One region of the Pseudomonas sp. 31-12 genome, then DNA from elsewhere that is predicted to be linked to it. Evidence: riboswitches for the same ligand, from Rfam matches in the RefSeq annotation. Region 1 holds a riboswitch; the other holds the start of a gene.

Region 1 (7,580 bases):
AACGCCAGCGCAGCAAGACGCTTTTGCATCACCGCATCACCTTTGAGCAAGCCGACCAGTTCGGCGCGAGTGCCTTCGACATCGGTCAAGGAGTCGAGCAGGTACAACATCCCGCCACACTCGGCCAACAACGGTTTGCCGGCAGCATGATGGGCGCGGATCGCATCGAGCATCGAGGTGTTTTGTGACAGCGCCACATGGTGCAGTTCCGGATAACCACCCGGCAGATAAAGGCTGTCCGCCTCCGGCAAATCAGCATCGCGGATCGGCGAGAAGAACGACAATTCAGCGCCCATGGCCCGCAGCAAATCCAGGCTCGCGCCGTAGGTGAAAGCGAATGCTTCATCACGGGCCACGGCGATTCGGATGCCTTTAAGCAAAGGCTTGGCGGCGATCACATCGGGCCCGGCGAATTCCACGGCGGGCGGCAGCGCCACATCGCAACTGCTGGCCAGCGACTCAGCCGCCGAATCGAGGCGCAGGTCGAGATCGTTCAACTCACTGGCCTGGACCAAACCAAGGTGACGGCTCGGCAATTCGATCCCGGTTTCCCGCGACAACGCGCCGTACCAGCGCAAACCTTCAGTCAGGCTGCCTTCGAGCAATTGCGCATGACGTAGCGTGCCCACACGGTTGGCCAACACACCGGCAAACGGCAAGTCCGGCTGATACTTCGCCAAACCCAGCGCCAGCGCTCCAAAGGTCTGCGCCATGGCCGTGCCATCGATCACGCCGAGCACCGGCACACCGAAGTGCCGCGCCAGGTCAGCGCTGGACGGCGTACCGTCGAACAGCCCCATGACGCCTTCGATAAGGATCAGGTCGGCTTCACCGGCGGCTTCCCACAACAGTCGACGACTTTCCTGCTCGCCGACCATCCACATGTCCAGCTGATACACCGGCGCACCGCTGGCGCGCTCGAGAATCATCGGGTCGAGAAAGTCCGGCCCGCATTTGAACACGCGGACCTTGCGTCCCTGATTGCGATGCAAACGGGCCAGCGCGGCGGTGACGGTGGTCTTGCCCTGACCGGAAGCCGGCGCGGCGATCAGTACCGCCGGGCAATGACGATGGCTATTCATAAAGCGCAGCTCACAACTCGACGCCTTTTTGCGCTTTGATCCCGGCCTGGAACGCGTGCTTGATCACACCCATTTCGGTGACCGTGTCGGCCAGTTCGATCATTTCCGGCTTGGCGCCGCGACCGGTGACCACCACGTGTTGCATCGGCGGACGTGCCTGCAAATCACTGAGTACCTGATCCAGATCGAGGTAGCCGTGCTTCAGGGCAATGTTCAACTCATCCAGCACCACCAGACCGATCGACGGGTCACGCAACAGTTCCTGGGACACCGCCCACGCGGCCTCGGCGGCGGCGATGTCGCGCTGACGGTCCTGGGTTTCCCAGGTGAAGCCCTCGCCCATCACATGAAAACGCACCTGCTCCGGGAAGCGCCGGAAGAACAGTTCTTCGCCAGTGCTGTTGCGGCCCTTGATGAACTGCACCACGCCGCACTGCATGCCGTGGCCCATGGAGCGGGCGAGCATGCCGAAGGCCGAGCTGCTTTTGCCTTTGCCGTTGCCGGTCAGCACCAGCAGCAGGCCGCACTCGTTCGGCGAGTTGGCGATGCGTTCGTCGATCACGGCTTTTTTGCGCTGCATGCGCGCAAGGTGGCGTTCGTCACGATCAGGGGAATCAGTCATGGGGGAGCTCTCCGTTGAGGCTGGATAACGGCGGGCAGGCACAAGAATAGACGGCAAGAAGCCTGGCATCGCCCACCGTGATGCCGTTGGATGAATCAGGCCGGTCTCCGGGCTCATGAGCAGCATTCGCCGGACTGCGCGCCTTCCCATGTCGACAGTCGACACAGTGGCTCAAGGCGCAGTCTTCACTCATTTACCGTTGCGGGGGCAGCGCCGGGATCGTGACGTTTCGTCGCGTGAAGATAGTCACTCACCGGCTTCCCTGTTTCACTCTGTCGGCGTCGCCACAGAGCACCTGAAACAAGCGCGAAGGTTAGAGGGTTGGGGGTGGAGCGTCAATTGAAGACAAAGCCCGGGCGAGCGATATACTGCCGCCGGTCAATTTACTGACACCCCAACTTGCACCACACTGCCAGCAGTGATATCAAAGAGCCACAACCCAACAACAAAATTACAAGGGTGAGCACATGCAAGGCATGATCATCAGCAATCCGAAGCTGGAATTCCTGCGACCGGTGCTGGAACGCTGGTTTGACTGTATTGACCGCTACAATGCAGTGCGCGGCGATAACGACACGCCTTATTGGTACGACGAAAAAGCCAACCTTGGCTTACTCTCCGCCGCGGCCTGGATGGCGGAAATGGTCACGCTGCAACAAACGCCGACCCGTAAACAGAACGAAGAAGGCGAACGCAACAGTCGCGCCGATCTGTTTATCGCCACCGCCGAAGAACGCGCCTACCTGCAGGCCACGCAACGCTGGCCGAAGGTCAATAGCCTGAACCTGACCCAGGCATTGCAGGACATCACCAGCGACGCCAAACGCATCAGCTACGCCAGCGACCTGAAACTCGGCTGCCTGTTCGTTGCGCCACAAAAGGCCCAGCAGAGCGCGACGCCGGAAGAACTCCAGGACATGGTCGACGACCTGCAAAAGGAACACAGCTGCGCCGTGGCCTGGTATTTCCCGTACGCCTATCGCAAGTTGCGTAACGAAGCCGGCAACTATCACCCTGGCATCGCCGTCCTGCTCAAGGAAGCCCGCGGCTGACCGGTTGAACCATCGCGCGTCTAAGCTTCTCTATGATTAAGTCAATGCATTCATAGGGAAGTCCAGCATGCGCAAGCCCCAGCTCGTTCTTGTCATCGCGCTCGCCGGAGGGCTCGCCGCTTGTGGTGAAACCTCCAGCCTGCAAGTCTCCGACGGCACCGGCCCGTCACCCAAGTTGCCCGAACCGAACAAGACCCTGATCCCGACGGTGAATATCGCCCCGGCGATCGGCTGGCCGGAAGGTGCGAAACCCACCGCCGCAGCCGGCACTCAGGTGGTGGCATTTGCCGAGGGGCTCGATCACCCGCGCTGGCTCTACGTGCTGCCCAACGGCGATGTGCTGGTGGCTGAAACCAACGCGCCACCGAAACCCGATGACGGCAAAGGCATTCGCGGCTGGGTCATGGGCAAAGTCATGGGCCGCGCCGGTGCCGGCGTTCCCAGCCCGAACCGCATCACGCTGCTGCGGGACAAGGACCACGACGGCATCGCCGAAACCCGCACGGTGTTCCTGGAAAACCTCAATTCGCCTTTCGGCATGACGCTCGTCGGCAACGACCTGTACGTCGCCGACACCGATCGCTTGCTGCGTTTTCACTATGAAAATGGCGACACCGCGATCAAGTCGCAACCAATCAAGGTAGTCGATCTGCCAGGCGGCACGCTGAATCATCACTGGACCAAAAACGTCATCGCCAGCAAGGATGGGAGCAAGCTGTACGTCACGGTCGGCTCCAACAGCAACGTTGGCGAAAATGGTCTGGATCAGGAGGAAGGTCGGGCGGCGATCTGGGAAGTGGATCGCGCCACCGGCAACCACCGGATCTTCGCCTCGGGGATTCGCAATCCAAACGGCCTTGCGTGGGAACCGCAGACCGGCGCGCTGTGGACGGCGGTCAATGAGCGCGACGAAATCGGCAGCGATCTGGTGCCGGACTACATCACATCAGTGAAGGACGGTGGGTTCTACGGCTGGCCCTTCAGCTATTACGGCCAGCACGTCGACATTCGCGTCGAGCCGCAAAACCCGGACCTGGTGGCCAAGGCCATTGCCCCGGACTACGCGGTGGGCCCGCATACCGCGTCGCTGGGCCTGTCGTTTGCCGAGGGCAACACACTTCCAGCGCAGTTCAAGGAAGGCGCCTTCATCGGCCAGCACGGGTCATGGAACCGCAAACCGCACAGTGGTTATAAAGTGATTTTCGTCCCGTTCAGCGCAGGCAAGCCGACCGGGCAACCGGTGGATGTGCTGACTGGTTTCCTCAATAAGGATGAGAAGGCTATGGGCCGGCCGGTGGGCGTGGTGATTGATCAGCAGGGAGGTTTGCTGGTGGCCGATGATGTCGGGAACAAGGTGTGGCGGGTTTCGACCGCTAAATAGGTCTCAACTGCCAACATCTAACCAATATGAGAGCGGGCTTGCTCGCGAAGACGGCATTACATTCAACATCAATGTCGACTGTTATGACGTCTTCGCGAGCAAGCCCGCTCCCACATTAGATCGGTTCAGCGCCTACCTTTTGCGGCACAGCGTTAAACCATCCCCCAACGGCAACAACGACAGATCCACCCGCGTGTCATCCTTCAAGGCGCGATTGAGCGCCTGGATGGCGCGGGTATCTGCACTCTCGGGACTCTGCTCAAGCACCCGCCCGCTCCACAGCGTGTTATCGAACACTGCTAGCCCGCCAACGCGCAGTAAACGCAGCGCATGCTCCAGATAGCCCGGATAGTTAGCTTTATCGGCATCGATGAAGATCAGATCGAATTGCCCCGGCTGATTCAGCTGAGCCAAGGTTGCCAGCGCAGGCGCCAGGCGCAGATCAATACGATGGGCGAGCCCCGCCTCCTGCCAGTAACGGCGTGCGATAGCGTTGTAGTCGCCGGGGATATCACAGCAGATCAGCGAACCGTCCTCCGATAACGCTGCAGCCATGCACAAGGCGCTGTAACCGGTGAACGTGCCGACTTCCAGCAAGCGCTTCGCGCCGATGAGCTTGACCAGTAACGCGAGGAACTGCCCCTGCTCCGGTGCCACCTGCCAGCGCGCCATCGGCAGCGCCTGGGTTTCGTCGCGCAAGCGCTTGAGCAGCGGCGTTTCCCTCAGGGAAACGTCGAGCAGGTATTGGTACAGGGAATCGTCGAGATTGAGCGTGCGAGCGGTCATGACAACCTCTTCGGACAGAATGCTACGGGTTGCGCGCCAAGTGCTCAGGCTGCAGAACGCGCTTGGCGCTCAGATACGCTTTCTGCCAGTAAGCCTTGGACAGGCTGTCGAGCTTGACCGTGCCGCCAGTGGCCGGCGCATGAACGAAGCGGCCTTCGCCGACGTAGATCCCGGCATGACTGACCTGGGAGCCGCCATTGGTGGCAAAGAAGATCAAGTCACCGGTCTGCAGCCCTTCCTTGCCGACGCTGGCCGCCTGCATGCTGATCATTTCGCGGGTGGTACGCGGCAGGGAAATACCGGTGACATCACGGTAGACGTAACCGATCAGGCCGCTGCAATCGAAGCCCGAATCCGGCGTATTGCCACCCCAACGATACGGCGTGCCCACCAGGCCAAGCGCGCGGAACAGCACGTCTTCTGCCTCGGGGGAAAAGGGTTGCGGGTTACCGAAAACAATGGGGGCGCGAACCACCGGCGCGGGCGGCGGTGTGCGACTGGCGCAGGCGCTGAGCAGGGCTGCGAAGAGCATGATGGTGAGGCGGGCCGACATCGTCATAAGCAGAACATCCTGATCTGGCTGCGGCTTTTCCTGCCGCAAAGGCAGAAAAGAAAACCGCCTGCGCAGGACGCAGGCGGTTTGCCATCAATAATAGATCTGGATTCTAGCGGCTATCGGCCAAACTTCAAGTAAGACTTTAAGTTCGCCTTACAAACTATCCGCCTACTTCGTTGCGAATAGACTTTTTGTCGCCACTGACGTGGCGACAAGCCGACGACTTACTTGCGTGCAGTGACCACGGTCGGGGCCATCGCGAGAGCGCGCTTGGCTTCGATGAAGGTCTTGCTCCAGTAGCTGTCGCCCAGGCTATCGACCCGGACACCACCGCTTTTGCGGCTGCTGGAGTGGATGAACTGGTTGTCGCCCAGGTAAATCCCGGCGTGACTGACACGACCGCGACGACCATTGGTGGCGAAGAACAGCAGATCGCCCGGCTTCAGCGCGCTGCGAGCCACCAGCGGAGCGTCCACGTTGATCATTTCGCGTGTGGAGCGCGGCAGGTTCATGCCGGCTTCTTCACGAAACAGATAACCGATGAAACCGCTGCAATCGAAGCCAGCCTCGGAGGTGCCGCCGAAACGGTAACGGGTACCGATCAGGGACATGCCACGTTCGAGGATGCTGTCGGCCAGAACCGGAAGCTGGTACGACTTGCCGTCGGCGAAGTTTGCCAGTTCTTTATCGGTGGCCACGCCGTCCTGGTAAAGATCTTCCTGGAAAAGAACGGAAGAGGACTGGGCTGTAACTGAATTCTTGACCTGCTGTTGTTGCTCTTGCTGAGGCACTGGAGAGTGGGCAGCGCAACCGAACAACAGGGTGACGAGTGCGAGAGGCACGAGGGGTGCGAAGCGCTTTAGCATGGGCACGACCGTGGCTGATAGTGGGTAAAGAAGCCGCGACTATGCCCGCTATCATCCTCATTTGCAAATTCAATCGAACTTTATGTGACTTCCCGGTTCCGGGTTTACATCTAAGCGCTTAAGCCCGTTCTAAACGCCTGCGCTGCCTGCAACCTGTAGGAAAGCGGATTTTCTGGCGCCTGAAATATGCCAAAGCCCGCGCCAGGCTTGGGTTTTATCAGACTTTTCTTACCAGCCCAGCGTTTCTTTAAGGAAGGGAATCGTCAGCTTGCGCTGAGCTTGAAGAGAGGCCTGATCGAGTCGCTCAAGCAATTCGAAAAGCGCGCTCATGCTGCGGGTACCGCGAGTCAAAATGAAATGCCCGACTTCATCGGTCAGGTGCAGGCCGCGACGGGAAGCACGCAGCTGCAACGCGCGCAATTTGTCTTCGTCGGAGAGCGGACGCATCTGGAAGATCAGGGCCAGGGTCAGGCGCGATTTCAAATCGGCGAGTTTCACCGGCAGTTCGCGTGGCGAGGTCGATGCCGCAATCAGCAGACGCCGGCCGCTGTCGCGCAGACGGTTGAACAGATGGAACAGCGCCTCTTCCCAATCCGCCCGGCCGGCGACCGCCTGCAAATCATCGAGGCAGACCAGTTCGTATTGTTCGAGGTTGTCGAGAATCGAGATGCCGCGATCCAGCAGCTCGGCCAACGGCAGATAAACCGCTGGCTCTCCCAGTTGCTCAAAGCGCAGGCAGGCCGCCTGCAACAAGTGCGTACGCCCTACCCCGTCCTTGCCCCAGAGATAAATCAGGCTTTCGGTCCAGCCGGCGTCGGCTTCGCATAGCCGCTCGACATAGCCGAGTGCAGCGGCATTGGCGCCTGGGTAGTAATTGATAAAGGTAGCGTCATCACGCAGACGCACACCTAGGGGCAGCTGAATCGGTTTCATGCTGACTGAACAGTTCCAAAGGAACCGTTAGTGGCCTCTGTGTAAAGTTTGCGAAGTTTATACCCGTGGGGCGGGTCGCACAATGCGACAGACCACAAGCAAAATCAAAGGTTTGCGTTAACGCCCTGGTTTCATGGCAGTTTCTTTGGCGGCGCATGTGACAGCAGCGCGAGGGATTCGGGTCAACCTGGCAATGAACCAGGCTGCCCGCGATGCTTGATCAGGCCCTCTTAAATCTCGGGTTCATCAACACCGCTGTACATATCAGAATCTTTATACAAATCATGCACATGGCGCACCAG
Region 2 (7,580 bases), 1.8 Mb from region 1:
GGCGCACCGCTGGGACCGGCCGGGACGAAACGACCGCTCAGGGCATCGAGCAGGCCGCGCATTTCTGCGGGGCCGCAGGCATCCAGACGCGGGGCGACGACTTCGCACAGGCTGTCGAGGATGGCGCTCACTTCAGACCAGGGTGCCTCCTGTGGGAGCGGGCTTTTGTGGCGAGGAAGCTTGCTCCCGCTGGACTGCGCAGCAGTCCCATTTTCTGGGTCCGCTTCGCGAACCAACGGGAGCAAGCTCCCTCGCCACAGAGGATCGTTCCCATGGGGTTCGGCGTCGGTATTCAGAGTTCGCGCGATGAGTTGAGCGGCGAACAGTTCTAGGCGCTCTCGGGTATCCCCGGCGGTGCGCCAGACTTCATCGTTAATTGATTGCAGTTCAACGGGACGCGGTCCGGTCCACGGCTCGGCCAACGCGCAATCCAGCGGATCAAACCCCAACTCGAACGCCTTGGCCAACGCCCGCAACAGACTCGATTGCGCCCCACGACCATCGCCACGGGGGATCCGCAACAGCGCCAACAACGTATCAATGCGCAAACGCCCGGTCGGCGACTCGCCAAAGATGTGCAAGCCATCGCGGATCTGCGACTCTTTCAAGTCGCACAGGTACGTGTCCAGCCGAGGCAACCAGATCGCCGCATCGGCGTCGCTGTTGAGCTTTTCGTCCAGTTGCAGTTCACGGTCGATGTGCGTGTCGCGCACCAGTTGCAGGATGTCGCGCTGCAACTCCCGGGCGCGGCGCGGGTCGAGCAACTGCGCTTCGTAATACTCGTCCGCCAGCAACTCAAGGTTGCGCAACGGTCCGTAGGTTTCGGCGCGGGTCAGCGGCGGCATCAAGTGGTCGATGATCACCGCTTGGGTGCGACGCTTGGCCTGGGCGCCCTCGCCCGGATCGTTGACGATAAAGGGATAGATATTCGGCAGCGGCCCGAGCAGCGCATCCGGCCAGCAGTTTTCGCAGAGCCCGACGCCTTTGCCCGGCAGCCATTCAAGGTTGCCGTGCTTGCCGACGTGAATCACGCCGTGGGCGCCATAGGTGTTGCGCAACCAGAAGTAGAACGCCAGGTAGCCGTGGGGCGGTACCAGATCCGGGTCGTGATACACCGCGCTCGGGTCGACCTGATATCCCCGCGCCGGCTGAATGCCGACGAAGGTCAGGCCAAAGCGCAGCCCGGCGATCATCATGCGTCCGTCGCGGCACATCGGATCGCTGTCAGGCGTGCCCCAGCGCTCCAGCACGGCTTGCTGATTGGCTTCGGGCAAGGCCTTGAACATCGCCCGATAGTCGTCCATCGCCAGGCTTTGCTGACAGGGACGCTGGTCAATCGTGTCGAGGTCGTTGCTGACGCCGCCGAGCAATTGTTGAATCAACGCAGTGCCGCTTTCCGGCAACTCGGCGGGCAGCGGATAGCCTTCGGTGTGCAGCGCACGCAGGATGTTCAGCGCGGCAGCCGGGGTGTCGAGTCCGACACCGTTGCCGATGCGACCGTCGCGGGTCGGGTAGTTGGCGAGGATCAGCGCGATGCGTTTTTCGCTGTTTGGCACCCGCGCCAGATCGATCCAGCGCCGCGCCAGTTCGGCAACGAAATCCATGCGTTCCGGTTGCGCCCGATAGCACACCACGTCCGACTGACTGCGCTCACTGCGCCACGCCAAGTCCTTGAAGCTGATCGGTCGGCTGATGATCCGTCCGTCCAGCTCCGGGAGCGCGATGTGCATCGCCAGATCACGCGGGCCGAGGCCCTGCTCGCTCGCGAGCCAACCGGGCTCGTTGTCCTGGGCGCAAATCGCCTGGATCACCGGAATGTTGCGGCGAAACGGCCGCAAATGCGGCGCTTCAGGGCTTGATTGCGCGAAGCCGGTGGTGTTGAGAATCACCCCCGCCTCGACTTCGTCCAGCAGGTCCTCGACCACCGTCAGGCAGCCGGGCTCTTTCAAACTGGCCACGGCAACGGGCAACGGGTTCAACCCCGCCGCCTGCAAACGCTGGCAGAAAACATCGATGAACGCCGTGTTCGCCGCCTGCAAATGCGAGCGATAGAACAGCACCGCCGCCACCGGTTGACCGGCCTGCCAGTCGGCTTGCCAATCGCTCAGTTCAGCGGGGCTTTTTTGTGGATGGTAAATCGCTGTGCGCGGCAGGGTTTGCGGCTCGGCCCAGGCGTAGTCGCGATCCAGCCAGCGATTGGCCAGACAGCGGAAGAAATCCAGGGCATTGGCCATGCCGCCCTGACGCAAAAACTGCCAAAGCCGGTCGCGGTCTTCGGCTATCACGGTGCTCAGGTCACTGAGCTCCGGGTCAGGACGATCATCGCCGGGCACCAGAATCAGTTGCACACCACGTTGGGACAGCTCCACCAGACGCTCGACACCGTAACGCCAATAGGCGATGCCGCCGTGCAGCGAAATCAGGATCACCTTGGCATGGCGCAGCACTTCGTCGACATACAGGTCGACCGAGGCGTGATTCTGCACCTGCATCGGGTTGGCCAGACGCACGCTGGGGTAATCGTCGGGCAACTGCTGCGCCGCTTCGGCGAGCAACGCCAGGCTGGAATCGCCGCTGCACAGGATCACCAACTCGGCGGGGGTTTGTCCAAGGTCGGCAATGTTGTCATCCGACACGAAACCGCCGGGCTGGGTCCTGAGCAGGTGCATGGCTTAAACGCTGAGCGCGGCGCGCAATTGCGCTTCAAGCAGCGTGGCGTCCAGTTCCTGGCCGATCAGCACCAGGCGCGTGGTACGCGCTTCTTCGGCGCCCCACTGACGGTCGAAATGCTTGTCGAAACGCGTGCCCACGCCCTGGATCAGCAAGCGCATCGGCTTGTTCGGAATCGCCGCGAAACCTTTGACGCGCAGGATGCCGTGCTGGACCACCAGTTGGGTCAGCGCGTCCAGCAGCAGGCTTTCGTCGGCTTGCGGCAGTTCGATGGAGATGGAATCGAAGGCGTCGTGATCATGATCGTCTTCACCTTCATGGTGGTAATCGTGATGGCTGTGACGGCTGTCGATGTGTTCTTCGGAACCGGCACCGAGGCCGATCAACACGTCCAGTGGCACACGGCCGCTGCTGGCTTCGATGACTTTGACGGCGGGCGGCAACTCTTCGGCGACTTCCAGGCGTACACGGGCGAGGTCTTCAGGGCTGATCAGGTCGGCCTTGTTGAGGATCACCAGGTCGGCGCTGGCCAGTTGGTCGGCGAACAGCTCGTGCAGCGGCGATTCGTGGTCCAGGTTCGGGTCGAGTTTGCGCTGGGCGTCGACCTGGTCCGGGAAAGCCGCGAAGGTGCCGGCGGCAACGGCCGGGCTGTCGACCACGGTGATGACTGCGTCAACGGTGCAGGCGCTGCGGATTTCCGGCCACTGGAAGGCTTGAACCAGCGGCTTTGGCAAGGCCAGGCCCGAGGTTTCGATCAGGATGTGATCAAGGTCGCCGCGACGGGCGACGAGTTCGCGCATCACCGGGAAGAATTCTTCCTGGACGGTGCAGCACAGGCAGCCGTTGGCCAGTTCGTAGACGCGGCCGTTGGCTTCTTCTTCGGTGCAGCCAATGGAGCATTGCTTGAGGATTTCGCCGTCGATGCCCAGCTCGCCAAACTCGTTGACGATCACCGCGATGCGGCGGCCCTGCGCGTTGTCGAGCATGTGCCGCAGCAAGGTGGTTTTGCCCGAGCCGAGGAAGCCGGTAACGATGGTGACGGGGAGTTTGGCCAGTGTTTTCATCGGATGCCCTTTGGCAAGGTGGCGGGCATACGGGACGACAATCGCAGCGACGGGCGCGCGCGGAAGAGTTCGCCACCGGATCACCCCGCCCGGTTGTAGTGAGAATCTGTGTCGAGGCAGGTCTCCTGGCTGACGGTGTGCCAAATGCAGATTGGCATTCGCTGCGCCTTCCCGCGAACCCGCTGGACAGGGTTTGCAGTGGCGTGGCAGCGAACATCACCGTTCACAGTTGCGGGGGCAGCCGCGGCATCGACCGCGTTCCCTTCTTAGCTTCGGCAAATGCCGAAGAACCTCGAAAGCGCAAGGCTACGCATCGTGTGGGGGCGGGTCAATGTCTCGTGAGACCTCACGCCCCCCTGTGGCGAGGGAGCTTGCTCCCGTTCGGCGGCGAAGCCGTCGCAATACCTGCTTGAGAGGTACGCCTGAAGGAATGCCGGGGGTCGCTTCGCAACCCAGCGGGAGCAAGCTCCCTCGCCACAGGTATTGGGTGTCGAATGAGAACCCATGGCAATTGACGCCAAACCCCCGCCCATGCTCTCCTACACGCCTTGTTACGGGTGCCCTTCACAGGGTGAAACGGGAAACCGGTGAATCATGTGCTTTACTCAAAGCCATGTCAGTCCGGTGCTGCCCCCGCAACGGTAAGCGAGCGAAGCGTCAGATCCACTGTGCCAGCAGTTCGGCATGGGAAGGTGATGCTTGCAGGTTCCGGCGAAAGCCAGCACCCCTCGTGAGCCCGGAGACCGGCCCGCAACACAAAGTGACCACTACGATCACTGAATAACAAACCCGCGGTGGGCGGGCGCTGTTGAACCTCTGCGTGCCCGACTCGCAGGGGTCTTCCATGCGCTCTATTCACCCGCTGACAGACCAGAGGGAAGCGCCATGTCGATCATCAGCAGCACCGGCCACAGCACCGCCAGCACCACCACAACCCTGAGCCAACGCCTGACCGCCGCCGTGTGTGCGTCGATCCTCGGCGCGTGTCTCGTCTATTTCGCCGGTTTCTCGCACATCGAAGCGGTGCACAACGCCGCGCACGATACCCGTCACAGCTCCGCCTTCCCGTGCCATTGAGACCTGTCGACATGATCAAGCGTATTGCGCAAACCGCAGGTTTCAGCGGGCTGCTGGCCGCCCTGTTGCTGACCCTGCTGCAAAGTTTCTGGGTGTCACCGCTGATTCTGCAGGCCGAAACCTACGAAAAATCCGAGCCGGCCGCGGTTGAAGTCCACGAGCACGCCGCCGGTGTCGCCGCTCACACTCACGACGCCGAAGCCTGGGAGCCGGAAGACGGCTGGCAGCGCCTGCTGTCGACCACGGGTGGCAATCTGGTGGTGGCTGTCGGTTTCGCCCTGATGCTCGCCGGTCTCTACACCTTGCGTGCACCGACCAAAACCTCTCAGGGCCTGCTCTGGGGCCTGGCCGGTTACGCGACCTTCGTGCTCGCGCCGACCCTCGGCCTGCCGCCTGAACTGCCGGGCACTGCCGCGGCTGATCTGGCCCAACGGCAACTCTGGTGGATCTGTACGGCCGCTTCCACCGCCGCCGGCATTGCGTTGATTGTGTTCAGCCGCCACTGGCTGATGAAGATCCTCGGCGTGGCGATTCTCGCCGTTCCGCACGTAGTCGGCGCGCCACAACCGGAAGTGCACTCGATGCTCGCTCCGGAAGCCCTCGAAGCGCAGTTCAAAATCGCTTCGCAGTTGACCAACATCGCGTTCTGGCTGGCCCTGGGCCTGATCAGCGCCTGGTTGTTCCGCCGCAAAAGCGATGGCCAATACCACGCATGATTGATACCTGCACGGCGCCGACTTTAGTGGTCGGCCTGGGCTGCCAGCGCGGCTGCCCCGCCAGCACGCTGCGGGCGTTACTCGATCAGGCACTGCAGGCTCATAAAATCGGACTTCACCAGATCAAGGCCCTGGCCAGCATCGACCTGAAGCGTGATGAGCCTGGCCTGGTCGAACTCGCCGAACAACTCGCGTTGCCGCTGATGTATTTCAGCAGTGAGCAATTGAAAGGTTACAAACCGCAACTCAGCCACCATTCGGACATCGCGTTCGAACGCACCGGCTGCTACGGCGTGGCGGAAAGTGCCGCCCTGGCCCTGGCCGAACACCTGGCCAAGGCACCGGCGAAACTGCTGATTTCACGACAAAAATATGCCCAGGCCACCCTCGCATTGGCCTGCGTTGCGTAAGATCCCCGATAATCCCCACCTCCGATCATGAGCAATCTTCATATCAAGCGTTGCCCGAGCCCTTTTTCCAACAGACTCTTTATTCAAAGGAACGGACGATGACCGTCTACTTCATTGGCGCAGGTCCCGGCGACCCGGAACTGATCACCGTCAAAGGCCAACGGCTGATTCGCAGTTGCCCGGTGATCATCTATGCCGGCTCTTTGGTGCCTGCCGCGGTGCTCGAAGGCCATTGTGCCGAACAGGTGGTCAACAGCGCTGAATTGCACCTGGAGCAGATCATCGAACTGATCAAGACCGCCCACGCCAACGGTCAGGACGTCGCGCGGGTGCATTCCGGTGATCCGAGTCTTTATGGGGCGATTGGTGAGCAGATTCGCTATCTGCGTGAACTCGGGATTGCGTTTGAAATCGTTCCCGGGGTCACGGCGACGGCGGCGTGTGCGGCGCTCTTGGGGGCGGAACTGACGCTGCCCGACGTCTCACAGAGTGTGATTCTGACCCGCTATGCCGACAAGACCGTGATGCCGGCCGGTGAAGAACTGGGGAGCCTGGCGCAGCATGGGGCGACCATGGCGATTCATTTGGGCGTGCAGCATCTGGAAAAGATCATCGCCCAATTGCTGCCGCATTACGGCGCAGACTGCCCGATCGCGGTGATTCACCGAGCGAGCTGGCCGGATCAGGATTGGGTGGTGGGGACGATTGAGGACATTGCCGGGAAGGTTGCGGCGAAAGGGTTTCGGCGTACGGCGTTAATTCTGGTGGGCCGGGTGTTGGGAAGTGATCAGTTCAGCGAGTCGTCGCTGTATCGCGCGGGGCATGCGCATCTCTACAGGCCCTGAGCCAAGCACAACGCTGAGATAAGTGGCTCTGTGGTGAGGGGATTTAGCGAAACGTCGCACCGCCCCGTTCGGCGGCGAAGCCGTCGCTAAACCTGATTGCGAGGTGCACCCGGAAGAATGCAGGGGGCCGCTTCGCTGCCCAACGGGGATAAATCCCCTCGCCACAGGTAAGTCCATTCACTCACAGATAATCGATCACCCATAAAAAAACGGCACTCACGGGTGCCGTTTTTTCATTTCGCAGCGAACACCTTAGTAGTAGGCGTTTTCTTTCTGCGTGTGGTCAGTCACATCGCGTACACCCTTGAGCTCGGGAATGCGCTCGAGCAAGGTGCGCTCGATGCCTTCGCGAAGGGTGACGTCTGCCTGGCCACAGCCCTGGCAGCCGCCGCCGAACTTCAGCACCGCGATGCCGTCTTCGACCACATCGATCAGGCTGACCTGACCGCCGTGGCTGGCCAGCCCCGGGTTGATCTCGGTTTGCAGGTAATAGTTGATACGCTCGTTGACCGGGCTGTCGGCGTTGACCATCGGCACTTTGGCGTTGGGCGCCTTGATCGTCAGCTGGCCGCCCATGCGGTCGGTGGCGTAGTCGACAACCGCGTCGTCCAGGAAAGCTTCGCTGAACGAATCGATGTAAGCGGTGAAGCTTTTCAGCCCCAGCGCGGTGTCTTCAGGTTTCTCTTCGCCCGGCTTGCAGTAGGCAATGCAGGTTTCGGCGTACTGGGTGCCAGGCTGGGTGATAAAGACGCGGATGCCGATACCCGGGGTGTTCTGCTTGGAGAGCAGATCAGCCAG

Evidence for each region. Region 1 has a riboswitch for cobalamin ahead of cobO (cob(I)yrinic acid a,c-diamide adenosyltransferase). Riboswitches for the same ligand answer to the same signal wherever they lie in the genome.
Region 2: it holds a riboswitch for cobalamin, as region 1 does, so the genes downstream of both, cobW (cobalamin biosynthesis protein CobW) here and cobO (cob(I)yrinic acid a,c-diamide adenosyltransferase) in region 1, are expected to answer to the same signal.

The regions. Positions count from the first base shown of each region.
Region 1 covers NZ_CP029482.1:2,086,284-2,093,863, reverse strand. Annotated here, with positions in the region: gene DJ564_RS09715 (cobyrinate a,c-diamide synthase) at 1-1,082, opposite strand, end outside; gene cobO (cob(I)yrinic acid a,c-diamide adenosyltransferase) at 1,093-1,704, opposite strand; cobalamin riboswitch at 1,785-2,018, opposite strand; gene DJ564_RS09705 (hypothetical protein) at 2,172-2,756, shown strand; gene DJ564_RS09700 (sorbosone dehydrogenase family protein) at 2,824-4,137, shown strand; gene DJ564_RS09695 (class I SAM-dependent methyltransferase) at 4,270-4,923, opposite strand; gene DJ564_RS09690 (C40 family peptidase) at 4,946-5,482, opposite strand; gene DJ564_RS09685 (C40 family peptidase) at 5,704-6,345, opposite strand; gene hda (DnaA regulatory inactivator Hda) at 6,574-7,278, opposite strand; gene DJ564_RS09675 (AI-2E family transporter) at 7,509-7,580, opposite strand, start outside.
Region 2 covers NZ_CP029482.1:3,845,562-3,853,141, forward strand. Annotated here, with positions in the region: gene cobN (cobaltochelatase subunit CobN) at 1-2,669, opposite strand, end outside; gene cobW (cobalamin biosynthesis protein CobW) at 2,673-3,734, opposite strand; cobalamin riboswitch at 3,832-4,044, opposite strand; cobalamin riboswitch at 4,273-4,501, shown strand; gene DJ564_RS18125 (CbtB-domain containing protein) at 4,620-4,811, shown strand; gene DJ564_RS18130 (CbtA family protein) at 4,823-5,527, shown strand; gene DJ564_RS18135 (cobalamin biosynthesis protein) at 5,524-5,937, shown strand; gene cobM (precorrin-4 C(11)-methyltransferase) at 6,036-6,782, shown strand; gene nfuA (Fe-S biogenesis protein NfuA) at 7,035-7,580, opposite strand, start outside.